3 regions of the Klebsiella sp. F11 genome follow, and region 3 is predicted to be linked to each of the others. Evidence: predicted binding sites of a transcription regulator. Region 3 holds the regulator's gene; each other region holds the start of a gene.
The links. The regulator LexA, encoded in region 3, represses DNA repair genes until DNA is damaged. The targets are predictions, from matches to a motif close to TNCTGTATGTACATACAGNA.

Region 1 (4,210 bases), 2.1 Mb from region 3:
ATGGGCAGGACGGGAGCCATTCCCCGGCCGCCATGGCTAGGTTAATCTGCAGGGCATCTCACTTTATTCAGGCTATGAATATGAAATTGCGTACTATTCAGGGAGTGTGTTTCTGCCTGGCATTGGCGCAGCCCCTTGTTTCCCTGGCTTCAGATGACAGAAATCAGCCCGGCAGCGATTTAAACGATGGCGTTGAAACTTTCAGCATTAGCTGTTTTGGAATGCCGCAGCAGACCACGATCGATATTAATGAGTGCATGGCAAAGAAACTCGCGCAGATCGGCTGGGTGAAGGATAAATATCTGGCGACGGCCGCGAAAAGAATAGCGCAGGACGGCAGGGACGATCCGGCTCGGTTACAGAAAACGCTGTCGGCATTTAATGATGAAGGTCAAGCCTGGGATAATTTAATTGATAAGGCGTCTACTGCGGCCGGGATCGATGCTGAAGGCGGTACGCGGCGCGGGGCTATGATGGCTTTACGCCAGGAAGAGCTTATTGAGCTGCAGGTTCATGATATCTGGCAGCACTGGCTGCGCTTTGAGGACTCAACGCCGCCGATTTTGCCGGAGCCTAAATTTAAGTCTGGCGAGTAGGCGGGCGTATTTAAACGGCTGGCGAGCAGCGCCGGTAGCCGGGAAAATAGCTGCAGGGGAAATTGATGTCCAGGGAGCGGTATTGCTCAATGCTAACGCCGGTCCCTGAAAAGCCCGCCGTTGATATCAACGCTGCGGCCCGGCTTATTCGTCTGCGGTCATCCACATATCCGCTTCTTCAAACATCTCCTGAACGACGCGGCCGATCTGCTCTTTTTCATGCTTACTGGCATCCGTATTGATTGCCGGCAGCGTCATCATCGGCTTTACGCGAACGTCGGCCTCGGGAAAAATGCGGTGAATACGTTTCGTGAGTTCAGCCATAATGGTCTCTTTGGCTCCGGCTAACCCTTCAAAATTTCTTTTGTCATAAACCAGTTCTACAAACATGCTTCGGCTCCTGTAACGGTAGGCAGTAGTTATACTGTTTTTTTGTACAGTGTCAAGGCGAGAGGGAGAACAGCGCGCGTTTTCCGCCTCGCCGGCCGGCCAGCATGGGGCTTTCACGTAATGAGCGGCGGTCGTTTATCCCGCCACGCAACGACGTTTAATCGACGTTGTTGAAATAGTCGCGCGCAGCCGCCTCGACCTTCTGCGCATCAATCCCCGTTTTCTCAGTAATCAACTCGATGAACTGCCTGAACTTGTCGGTCATTACGTTGCCGCCATCCCAGTGGGCAACGTAGAAACGGCACTGATAGCGATAAAAGTGGAGGGTGGTATCTCCCAGCGTGTAGTACATAAGAATCTCCCGTTCAGTATGTCGGACGAATCGCCATAGCTTGCGATATGGCACCTCACCATAACGCGCTGCTTACGGCCTCTATCCTGCTACGAATTACGTGAGTTTTCCAGAGACGCCTTATTTTTAACGCCGCAGAGCACGGTGAGCCGCGCGTTCGGCTAAATATGGCGGAACTTCAAGACCTTCGCGATAGGGTGGCATAAGCGGCTTGCCTAACCCGAATGATTTAATAATACTGTATATAAACACAGTAATTATGCCAGGTGAGTTTATGTTGACGTTCTACAAGCCGGTTGAGCCGTCGTCACGGTTTTTGGTGCCGCTGTTTCGCGATCTTGTACCCTGCGGGTTTCCCAGCCCGGCCCAGGATTATGTCGAAGATACGCTCGATTTGAACAAGCTGGCCATCAGGCATCCAAATGCGACCTACTTTGTCAGGGTGAGCGGCGATTCAATGACGGACGCCGGAATTGACGATGGCGACCTGCTGGTGGTCGATCGCTCGCTGACCGCCGAGCACGGCGATATTGTGATTGCCGCCGTTGCCGGCGAGTTTACCGTAAAGCAGCTGCAAACCCGACCGTTCCTTCAGCTCATGCCGCGTAACCTCAACTACTCTCCTGTCGTCTGCCAGCCGGGAGAGGAGCTGCAAATATTTGGCGTGGTCACCTTCAGCTTAAAATCACACCGCCATGTTCGCGCTTGTTGATGTCAACAGCTTCTACGCCTCCTGCGAAGCGGTTTTCCGGCCGGACCTGCAGGGAAAAGCGGTGGTGGTGGTCTCAAATAACGATGGCTGTATTATTTCACGTTCGGCGCAGGCAAAGGCGCTGGGCATCCCCATGGGCGCGCCTTATTTCAAAATTAAGGATGATTTGCAGCGTTTGCAGGTGGCGGTTTTTAGCTCGAACTACGCGCTCTATGCCGATCTCAGCCACCGGGTCATGCAGACGCTGGCGGAGATGACGCCGGGGATTGAAATATACTCCATCGATGAGGCCTTTGTTCATTTAGCCGGTATCTCCGGCTATATGCCGCTTGAGACATTTGGCCAGCAAATGCGCGATCGGGTCCTGAAGCATACCGGGCTCACGGTGGGGGTTGGCATCGCGCCGACCAAAACGCTCGCCAAGTTGGCTAATTTCGCGGCTAAAAAGTGGCGCCAAACCGGCGGCGTTGTCGAACTATCGCATCGCGATCGCCAGCGCCGGCTGCTCGCTCTGGTGCCGGTGCATGAAGTGTGGGGCGTGGGCCGGCGGATCGCAAAAAAGCTGGAGCTGATGGGCATCGAAAACGCTCTGCAGCTTGCCGACAGCTCGACCTGGGTGATGCGTAAGCACTTTAACGTCGTGCTGGAGCGCACGGTGCGCGAGCTGCGGGGGGAATCCTGTCTGCAGGTGGATGAGTTTGCGCCGGCCAAACAGCAGATTATCTGTAGCCGTTCCTTTAGCCACCGCATTACCCAATATAGCGATATGCATCAGGCGGTTTGCGCCTATGCTGAGCGCGCGGCGGAAAAGCTCAGGGCCGAGAAGCAGCGCTGCTGCGTGGTCAGCGTCTTTATGCGCACCAGCCCGCACGCCGAAAACGAAGCCTTCTACGCTCCCCAGGCCAGCGGCCGACTGGCAACGCCATCTGACGATACCCGGGATATTATTCGCGTCGCGATCCATGCGCTGGAGAGAGTGTGGAAGGAGGGCTTTCGCTATATGAAGGCCGGCATCATGCTGAGCGATTTCTTCAGCCAGGGCGTGGCGCAGCTCAATTTGTTTGATGAGTATCAGCCGCGGGCGAATAGCGCCGCGCTGATGCAGGTGGTGGATAGCCTGAACCGCTCGGGGCGCGGCAGCGTGTGGTTTGCCGGGCAGGGGATTCAAAAAAGCTGGACGATGAAGCGTGAGATGCTATCGCCCGGCTATACGACCCGCTACGCCGATTTGCCCGTCGTTAAATAGGTCGCCTGCGCCACCGCGGCAAGCGATCTGCCGCCGGAACGTACGGAACGAGCGTAAACGATGACCTTTGAAAGCGACGCCCCGAGTGAAGGCCGGGAGAAGGGCGTGGCCTGCGCAGCCGCAGGCCACGTTAATGTGAGGCTTACTTCAGCGCGGCCAGCTCGTCGGCGGTCAGCTCCAGCGTCTGCAGGGTGCCGGTTTCGGCGGAGCGAACGGCGGCCTCCAGCACCGCCATCACGGCGAGCGCCTGCAGCGGCTGTACCGGGTTTTCAATCCTGCCGCTGAGCGCATCGCGCACGTTGATGTAGTACTGACGCTGATCTCCGCGCGGGGCGGCCACTTGCTGAACCTGCGACTGCGCGTCAAAAACGCTCAGGCTGTCGTCGTCGTGGCCCCAGCTTTCGCTGCCGGGAATGACGCCCGCCAGCAGCTGGCTCTCCTGCTGGTCGGCTTTTTGTTTGACCGCGCTGCCCTGGTCACCATGAACGGTAAAGCGCGCGCTGCCGCCGGCAACCAGCATGCTGCAGTGCAGAATGACCTTATGCTGAGCATAGTTCAGGACCACGTGCGCCCAGTCGTTAATCTCGGCGCCCTGGCGCAGGGTGGCGATGTTGCCCTGCACCGACTGCGGCAGGCCGAACAGCTGCAGAGCCTGATCGATCAGGTGCGGCCCTAAATCAAACCACAGGCCGCTGCCCGGCACGTTTTGCTCTCTCCAGCGGACGCGAACTTCCGGACGGAAGCGGTCGAAATGGGACTCGAAGTGCTTAACGTTGCCGATAAGTCCCTGCTCAATAACCTGCTTGATCCCGAGGAAGTCGCTGTCCCAGCGGCGGTTGTGGAATACCGAGAGCAGCAGCTGCTTCTCCTGCGCCAGGGCAATCAGCTCGCGGGCTTCCTGCATATCGAGGGTA
Region 2 (4,210 bases), 110 kb from region 3:
CATCATATTTTGCGGCCACAGAATGGAATACATGCGCCACCATGTCCGCCTTCTGCTCTTTGGCAACCGTCTGAAAGCCAAAGTGCGTCGTTTCTTGTGAATCCTCAACCATCTCAATGCCTGCTTGCTTATCAAGAAAATGTTCGTCGAGTGTAACAGATTTAGCGCATTTCCCATACGGTTCAACGCGGCTGAGAACCCTCACCCGACAGCGATGCAGCGAAAGATTCTGACGAAAAATCGTTATTTTCCGATGAGTTATCTTCATCATCCGGCCGGTATTCATCGTCCCGGGCGGTTGCCTGTTCGACTAAGTCAGGATTAATCCCGCGCTTAACCTCCACCCCGAGGCCGCGAAAAGCTTCAGCCTGCATCAGCAGGTTACCGCGGCCGGAGGCCAGCTTTTTCATCGCCTGGCGGTAATTATCCTGCGCTTTGTCGAGGCTCTGGCCTATTGCGGACATATCATCGACGAACAGCCGCATCTTGTCGTACAGGCGGCCCGCACGTTCGGCAATTTTCTGCGCATTGCGGCTCTGGTGCTCATAGCGCCAGAGATTGGCAATAGTACGCAACGCCACCAGCAGCGTGGTGGGGCTGACCAGCATAATATTGTGCTGCAGCGCTTCGCTGATCAGTTCGGGCTGGCGGTCTATCGCCAGCAGAAATGCGGGCTCAACGGGGATAAACATCAGGACGTAGTCGAGGGATCGCAGCCCCGGCAGCTGTTGATAATCTTTCCTGCCAAGCAGGCGGATATGGCCGCGCACCGACGCAATGTGCTCCTGCAGCGCCGCCTCGCGGGCGTCATCATCTTCGGCGTTGAAGTAGCGCTCATAGGCCACCAGCGTCATTTTGGCATCGATGACCACGTCTTTTCCCTGCGGCAAACGGACGATCACGTCCGGCTGCATTCGCGAGCGGTTTTCCGTTTCAATGCTGACCTGGGTCTGATATTCGTGGCCTTCCCGCAGCCCGGAAGCCTCCAGCACGCGGGTTAGAACCACTTCCCCCCAGTTACCCTGGGTTTTGTTATCGCCCTTAAGGGCGCGGGTCAGGTTGAGGGCCTCCTGGGCCATCCGGGTATTGAGCTGCTGCAGATTGCGAATTTCATGGGCCAGCGTGTGGCGCTCCCGCGCCTCCTGGCCGAAGCTCTCCTGCACCTGACGACGAAAGCCGTCCAGCTGCTCACGCAGCGGCGTCAGCAGGCCATGCAGGCTTTGCCGGTTCTGCTCGTCAACCCGTCGGTTGCTGTGCTCGAAAATACGGTTAGCCAGATTTTCAAACTGCTCGCTAAGGCGCTGCTCGCTGTTGACCATCTGGCGAATTTTCTCTTCCGCATGTAGCCGGGTGGAGTCAAGGCGGGTGGTGACTTCGCGGAGATCGGCCTCCAGCGAGCTGTTGATCTCGCGCAGGCTGCGCAGCTCATTATTCAGCAGCTCGCACTCATCGCGCCAGTGGGCCGCCTGCACCAGTTGCTGGCGGGCCGAGCTCAGCTCAATATCCAGCTCGCGCCGCTCTTCGATAAGGTCGGCACGCGTCCGATCGGCGGCGGCCTTCGTCGCCAGCCAGCCGACGACCAGCCCTGCGACCAGCGCCGCGATGGCACTTATAATCATTGAGATATCCACAACGCCCCCTGCTACTGCAGCCGCTTACGGCACAAAAATAGGATTGTGCTGTACAAACGTCCAGTTTAAAAGGAATTTCCTGCGAGGCGCAGCGCAAAAAAGAGAGGCCGGACGAGCCGGCCTTTGCAACAAGGGGAGGAACTACAGCAGACGGCGAGCCGCTTCAACGACAATTTTCACCGCATGGCTTTCAGTTTGCTTCATGGTTTCAGCGTTAGGGATTTCCTGCTGGGTGCGGTTGACGATCACCCCGGCAACCATCCCGGCGCGCAGGCCCTGGCTGGAGCACATGGTCAGCAGCGTGGCCGATTCCATTTCGTAGTTCATCACGCCCATCGCCTGCCACTCTGCCATCGAGCCTTTAAAGCGGCTCACCACGCGGCCGGAGACGGTGTCATAGCGCTCCTGGCCCGGATAGAAGGTGTCGGAAGAGGCGGTCACGCCGATATGGGTCGTTGCGCCGATAGATTTGGCCGCTTCCACCAGCGCGGTGGTGCAGGCAAAGTCAGCGACGGCCGGATACTCCATTGGCGCGAAGTGCAGGCTCGCGCCGTCGAGACGCACGGATGCGGTGGTCACCAGAACGTCGCCAACGTTGATATTCGGCTGGATGGCGCCGGTGGTGCCGATACGCAGGAAGGTATTGATTCCCAGCTGGGCCAGCTCTTCCACGGCAATCGACGTTGATGGGCCGCCGATACCGGTAGAGCATACGATCACCGGCTTGCCGTCAAGCTCGGCGCGCCAGGAGGTAAATTCGCGGTGGGATGCCAGCTTGACCGGCTTATCCATCAGCGCGGCGATCTTTTCCACACGCTCCGGATCGCCAGGGACGATAGCCAGCGTAGCCCCTTGTAAATCGTTTTTGGTGAGGCCGAGATGAAAAACATCAGACTTAGACATAAAAAACTCCTCTGTGGGTCGAATTATCAGCAGAAGCAAAACGGTACTTTATAGAAGCCACCCGCTTAATTTTGTGACGACAATCACCATGAATGAAAATCATTGCAACTCTATTCCACTAAATAGTGAGATTCGTCACATTAACAAGTTATATTCGCTGCGCCTGAACAAAAGATAGCCTGTTTCGGGCACTGTGATTTGTTAACGACTGGTCTTAAGAGTCTATAGTTATCGATGCGCTAATAAATTAAGGGTACGGAGAATACCATGACCACAACCAAGCAACCCGGCTTTGCACCTGCAGCCATCCCGCATGCATCTACCGCCGTTCATACGCCGGAAGAGAGCATTACCGCCGGAGAAACCTCGATCCCTTCCCAGGGAGAGAATATGCCGGCGTACCATGCCCGGCCGAAAAATAGCGATGGACCGCTGCCGGTGGTTATCGTGGTACAGGAAATTTTCGGCGTCCATGAGCATATCCGCGACGTTTGCCGCCGCCTGGCGCTGGAAGGCTATCTGGCGATCGCCCCAGAGCTGTACTTCCGCCAGGGCGATCCGAACGAGTACACCGATATCCCAACGCTGTTCCAGGAGCTGGTCAGCAAAGTCCCGGACTCGCAGGTGCTGGCAGACCTTGACCACGTCGCCAGCTGGGCGGCGCGTCATGGGGGCGATGCCCATCGTCTGCTGATCACCGGCTTCTGCTGGGGCGGGCGTATTACCTGGCTCTACGCCGCGCATAATCCGCAGCTGAAGGCCGCCGTCGCCTGGTACGGCAAGCTGGTCGGGCAGAAAACGCTGAACTCCGCGAAGCATCCGGTGGATGTTGCCGTCGATCTTAACGCGCCGGTGCTGGGACTCTATGGCGCGAAAGATGACAGCATCCCGCAGGATACGGTAGAGACCATGCGCCAGGCGCTGCGCGCCGCCAACGCGACGGCGGAGATCGTGGTCTATCCACAGGCCGGCCACGCGTTTAATGCCGACTATCGCGCCAGCTACCATGAGGAGTCGGCGCAGGACGGCTGGCAGCGCATGCTGGCGTGGTTTGCCCAGTACGGCGGCAGCAAGAAGGCTTAAGCTTACGCTTTCGGTGCATAAAAAAGAGGAGGCCTTAGCCTCCTCTTTTATTGCCTTATTAGCGCAGCGGCGCTTCAGGCGGATTCGCGCAGGTTCTGCGCGGCTTTCACCATGTTAGCCAGCGCGGCGCGGGTTTCCGGCCAGCCGCGAGTCTTCAGGCCGCAGTCCGGGTTCACCCACAACCGCTCCGCCGGGATGCGCTGGGCGGCTTTCTCCAGCAGGGCTTCAATCCACTCCACGCTCGGGACGTTAGGCGAGTGGATATCATATACGCCCGGGCCGATTTCGTTCGGGTATTCGAACTCCTCAAACGACTCCAGCAGCTCCATGTCGGAACGCGAGGTCTCAATGGTAATCACGTCCGCGTCCAGCGCCGCGATAGAATCCATGATGTCGTTGAACTCGCAGTAGCACATATGGGTGTGGATCTGGGTGTCATCCTGCGCCACGGCGGCGTTGATGCGGAAGGCTTCCACGCCCCACCGCAGGTATGCATCCCAGTCGCTACGCTTGAGGGGCAGACCTTCGCGCAGCGCCGGTTCATCAATCTGGATAATACCGATACCGGCCGCTTCCAGATCCGCCACTTCGTC
Region 3 (4,210 bases):
ATCCTGACGCGCCGGCAGGCGCGGGCCGACGGCGGCCAGGCGCTGGCGGGCGAAGTGCATACGCGCCACGCGGGCCAGCTTCTGGGCAATGGTCTTATCGGTGCCGTGTTCGGACGCCATTCGGCGTAGCGACACCGGCGGCGAGAAGCGCACGAAGCTGTCGCGGCCGAGCCACAGCACGGCGAAGAATTTCTGAATGCCGTTAAGCATGCGCAGCGGCGGATTGACCTCGCCCTTTTCGCGTCCGGGCGCACGACCAAACATCACTGAAACCGGCACCATTTGCACGTCGAGGTCAGGGTGGTTGCGGTGCAGATCGAGGTAGTCGTGGAACAGCTTGATGGACTCTTCTTTCGGCGTGTAGTAGGTAAAGACGCGCGGGCCGCCGTGGATAAAGACGTAGCGCGGCAGCTGGGTGCCGTCGATTTCCAGCGGTTCGAGCGGATCGGCTAAATCGTGCTCCAGGCACTGCGCGCGCAGCGTCAGCAGGTCTGCCTTCGAGTTATAGGGCAGAACGTACATAATCGGACGCGAGGTATCCAGTCCCAGTTCCTGAGCAGGTTCTGCGGGAATAGACTTGCTTTTTACCAGCAGCCGTAATGGTAAATTCAGTAATTTATAGTAAATTCGTTGCCAGCCGGACATAAACGATGTGAAGCCTCTGGTTAATCATGCAAATGCGCGGCAAGAATAACAGAAAGTGCGCAAAATTTCCGTTGCCACGCGGCAAACGCGTACACTCATTGACGTCATTTACATAAAAAGGTTCTTTTGATGGCCAATAATACCACCGGGTTAACCCGAATCATTAAAGCGGCTGGGTATTCCTGGAAAGGTTTTCGTGCGGCATGGATAAATGAGGCCGCCTTTCGTCAGGAAGGTATCGCCACCGTTATTGCCATTGCGATCGCCTGCTGGTTGGATGTTGACGCCGTTACGCGCGTGCTTTTGATAGGCTCGGTCCTGTTAGTGATGATAGTCGAAATTCTTAATAGCGCGATTGAGGCGGTGGTGGACCGGATCGGCCCTGAGCACCATGAGCTTTCCGGACGGGCGAAGGATATGGGCTCTGCGGCGGTATTTCTGGCGATCGCCATCGCGCTGATCGTCTGGGTGACGCTGCTGTGGGCGCACTATCGCTAAGCCTCCGCAGCATCAGGCCGCCCGGTCGCCCTCCGCGCGGCTTTTTTTGCGCCGCGTGGAGCAGCAGCGCTTCGCCGCAACTTCCTCCGTGCTAACCGGCCGTAGCGGGCGGCAAAAGAAAAGAATCTCCTGATTTTTGTGTGAAATTTGATTCCAAAATCACCGTTAGCTGTATATACTCACAGCATAACTGTATATACACCCAGGGGGCGGGATGAAAGCGTTAACGACCAGGCAGCAAGAGGTGTTTGATCTCATCAGGGATCACATCAGCCAGACGGGCATGCCGCCGACGCGTGCGGAAATTGCTCAGCGCTTGGGGTTCCGTTCTCCAAACGCGGCGGAAGAGCACCTGAAAGCGCTGGCGCGTAAAGGCGCTATCGAGATCGTTTCCGGCGCTTCCCGCGGCATCCGCCTGCTGACTGAAGAAGAGCCCGGCCTGCCGCTGATTGGCCGCGTCGCCGCCGGCGAGCCGCTGCTGGCGCAGCAGCACATCGAAGGCCACTTCCAGGTCGATCCGGCCATGTTCAAGCCGAGCGCCGACTTTCTGCTGCGCGTCAGCGGTATGTCGATGAAAGACATTGGTATTCTGGACGGCGATCTGCTGGCGGTACACAAAACGCAGGACGTGCGTAACGGACAGGTGGTGGTTGCGCGTATCGACGAAGAAGTGACGGTTAAACGCCTGAAAAAGCAGGGTAACGTCGTCGAACTGCTGCCGGAAAACAGCGAGTTTTCACCGATCGTGGTGAACCTGCGCGAGCAAAACTTCACTATTGAAGGACTGGCCGTCGGCGTCATCCGCAACGGCGAGTGGCTGTAACCCTCTGTTCTGACGCAGCATCGTCCGATGCGTGATGCTGCGCTGTCTCTCCTCGCTCAGGCTCTTCTCCATGTTTTTTAACGCTGCTGATAAGGCCCTGTGGCGCCTGGCGCTACCGATGATTTTCTCCAATATCACCGTCCCGCTGCTGGGGCTGGTGGATACGGCGGTTATCGGCCATCTTGATAGCCCGGTTTACCTGGGCGGCGTGGCGGTCGGGGCTACGGCAACCAGCTTTCTGTTCATGCTGCTGCTCTTTCTGCGCATGAGCACCACCGGCCTGACGTCGCAGGCGTTCGGCGCAAAGGATCCCGTTCGCCTGGCGCGCGCGCTGGTGCAGCCGCTTGGACTGGCGCTGGCCGCCGGTCTGCTGATCGTTCTGTTTCGTATGCCGCTCATTAACCTGGCGCTGCATATCGTCGGCGGTAGCGAAGCGGTGCTGGAGCAGGCCCGGCGTTTCCTCGAAATCCGCTGGCTGAGCGCCCCGGCCTCGCTCGCGAACCTGGTGCTGCTGGGCTGGCTGCTGGGCGTCCAGTATGCCCGCGCGCCGGTGATCCTGCTGATTGTCGGCAACCTGCTGAATATCGTCCTCGACCTGTGGCTGGTGATGGGCCTGCACATGAACGTGCAGGGCGCGGCGCTGGCGACGGTGAGCGCCGAATACGCCACCTTTATCATTGGCCTGCTGATGGCGAAACGCGTACTGACGCTGCGCGGCGTGTCGTTCGCTATGCTCAAGGGCGCCTGGCGCGGCGATATCCGGCGGCTGCTGGCCCTGAATCGCGACATTATGCTGCGCTCCCTGCTGCTGCAGTTCTGCTTTGGCGCGGTGACCGTGTTTGGCGCGCGTCTGGGGGGCGATATCGTGGCGGTGAACGCTATTCTGATGACTATGCTCACCTTCACCGCCTATGCGTTAGATGGCTTTGCCTACGCCGTGGAGGCCCACTCCGGGCAGGCCTACGGCGCGCGCGATGGCAGCAGGCTGCTGGAGGTGTGGCGTGCCGCCTGCCGACAATCTGGCATGGTCGCGCTGGCTTTTGCGCTGATCTACAGCGTGGCGGGAGAGCAGATTATCGCCCTGCTGACCTCGATACCCTCGCTCCAGCAGCTCGCCGACCGCTATCTGTTCTGGCAGATGATTCTGCCGGTGATTGGCGTCTGGTGCTATCTGCTGGACGGGATGTTTATCGGCGCGACGCGCGGCAGCGAAATGCGTAACAGCATGGCGGTGGCCGCTGCGGGCTTTGCCTTAACCCTGCTGACTCTGCCGGTGCTCGGTAACCACGGCCTGTGGCTGGCGCTGACGGTGTTCCTGGCGCTGCGGGGCCTGTCGCTGGCGCTGATCTGGCGACGGCACTGGCGGCGCGGAACCTGGTTTTCATAACGCATTCTGTCTTTAATATGGTTAAAGATTCCGAATAATAAAATCAACCCAGCATTCTCATCTATAGTTAACTCTATGTCCGGCACACAGCGGGCTGTTAACTCACCGAACGATGAGGACTGAATCATGAATAAAGACGAAATCGGCGGTAACTGGAAACAGTTAAAAGGTAAAGCAAAAGAGCAGTGGGGCAAGCTTACCGACGATGATATGACCGTCATCGAGGGCAAGCGCGATCAGCTGGTCGGTCGAATCCAGGAGCGTTACGGTTACGCTAAAGATCGGGCGGAGAAAGAGGTGTCCGACTGGGAAAGCAAAAATGACTATCGCTGGTAGCGAGCAAATTTAGAGCGCTAACCCTTTGTTATTGCCTGCCCGAACGCGACAAGGATGTGCGAAATCCCCTGATTCCCGCTGTGGCTAACGCCTCAGCGGGCTTTCTTTTTAATCTGGATCGTGTGGTCATGATGGCAGCGATCCGGCGCGTTACAGGCCTCTACCTCGACGCAGCCCGCGCACAGGCCGTGCGCTTCAATCACGTTATGGCGCAGGGCGAAGCCCATTCTTGCCGCCAGCGTATGCATGATGTCCTCTACGCCTTCCGCGCACTCTTCTGTCACCACCCCGCAGCGATCGCAGATAAACATCGCTGAGCTATGGGTTGGCTGATCGAACAGATGGCACAGCACGTAGCTGTTGGTTGATTCCACCTTGTGCACGAAACCCTGCTCCAGCAGAAACTCCAGCGCCCGATAGACCGTTGGCGGCTTGGCCTGCGGCTCTTTACCGCGCAGGAGATCGAGCAAATCGTAAGCGCTGATCGCTCCCTGCTGCAGGCTCATCAGGCGCAACACTTC

Region 1: umuD (translesion error-prone DNA polymerase V autoproteolytic subunit) is a predicted target of LexA. The motif match lies at 1,575-1,594, and genes of this name have one in related genera.
Region 2: rmuC (DNA recombination protein RmuC) is a predicted target of LexA. The motif match lies at 1,678-1,697, and genes of this name have one in related genera.

The regions. Positions count from the first base shown of each region.
Region 1 covers NZ_CM160060.1:3,136,685-3,140,894, reverse strand. Annotated here, with positions in the region: gene AC1M2H_RS15560 (hypothetical protein) at 81-596, shown strand; gene AC1M2H_RS15555 (DinI-like family protein) at 741-986, opposite strand; gene AC1M2H_RS15550 (hypothetical protein) at 1,144-1,338, opposite strand; gene umuD (translesion error-prone DNA polymerase V autoproteolytic subunit) at 1,613-2,050, shown strand; gene umuC (translesion error-prone DNA polymerase V subunit UmuC) at 2,034-3,296, shown strand; gene AC1M2H_RS15535 (oxidoreductase) at 3,439-4,210, opposite strand, start outside.
Region 2 covers NZ_CM160060.1:5,380,663-5,384,872, forward strand. Annotated here, with positions in the region: gene ubiE (bifunctional demethylmenaquinone methyltransferase/2-methoxy-6-polyprenyl-1,4-benzoquinol methylase UbiE) at 1-112, opposite strand, end outside; gene rmuC (DNA recombination protein RmuC) at 183-1,631, opposite strand; gene udp (uridine phosphorylase) at 1,773-2,534, opposite strand; gene AC1M2H_RS26415 (dienelactone hydrolase family protein) at 2,802-3,617, shown strand; gene metE (5-methyltetrahydropteroyltriglutamate--homocysteine S-methyltransferase) at 3,692-4,210, opposite strand, start outside.
Region 3 covers NZ_CM160060.1:5,268,834-5,273,043, reverse strand. Annotated here, with positions in the region: gene plsB (glycerol-3-phosphate 1-O-acyltransferase PlsB) at 1-645, opposite strand, end outside; gene AC1M2H_RS25905 (diacylglycerol kinase) at 775-1,143, shown strand; gene lexA (transcriptional repressor LexA) at 1,358-1,966, shown strand; gene dinF (MATE family efflux transporter DinF) at 2,037-3,353, shown strand; gene AC1M2H_RS25890 (CsbD family protein) at 3,480-3,689, shown strand; gene zur (zinc uptake transcriptional repressor Zur) at 3,782-4,210, opposite strand, start outside.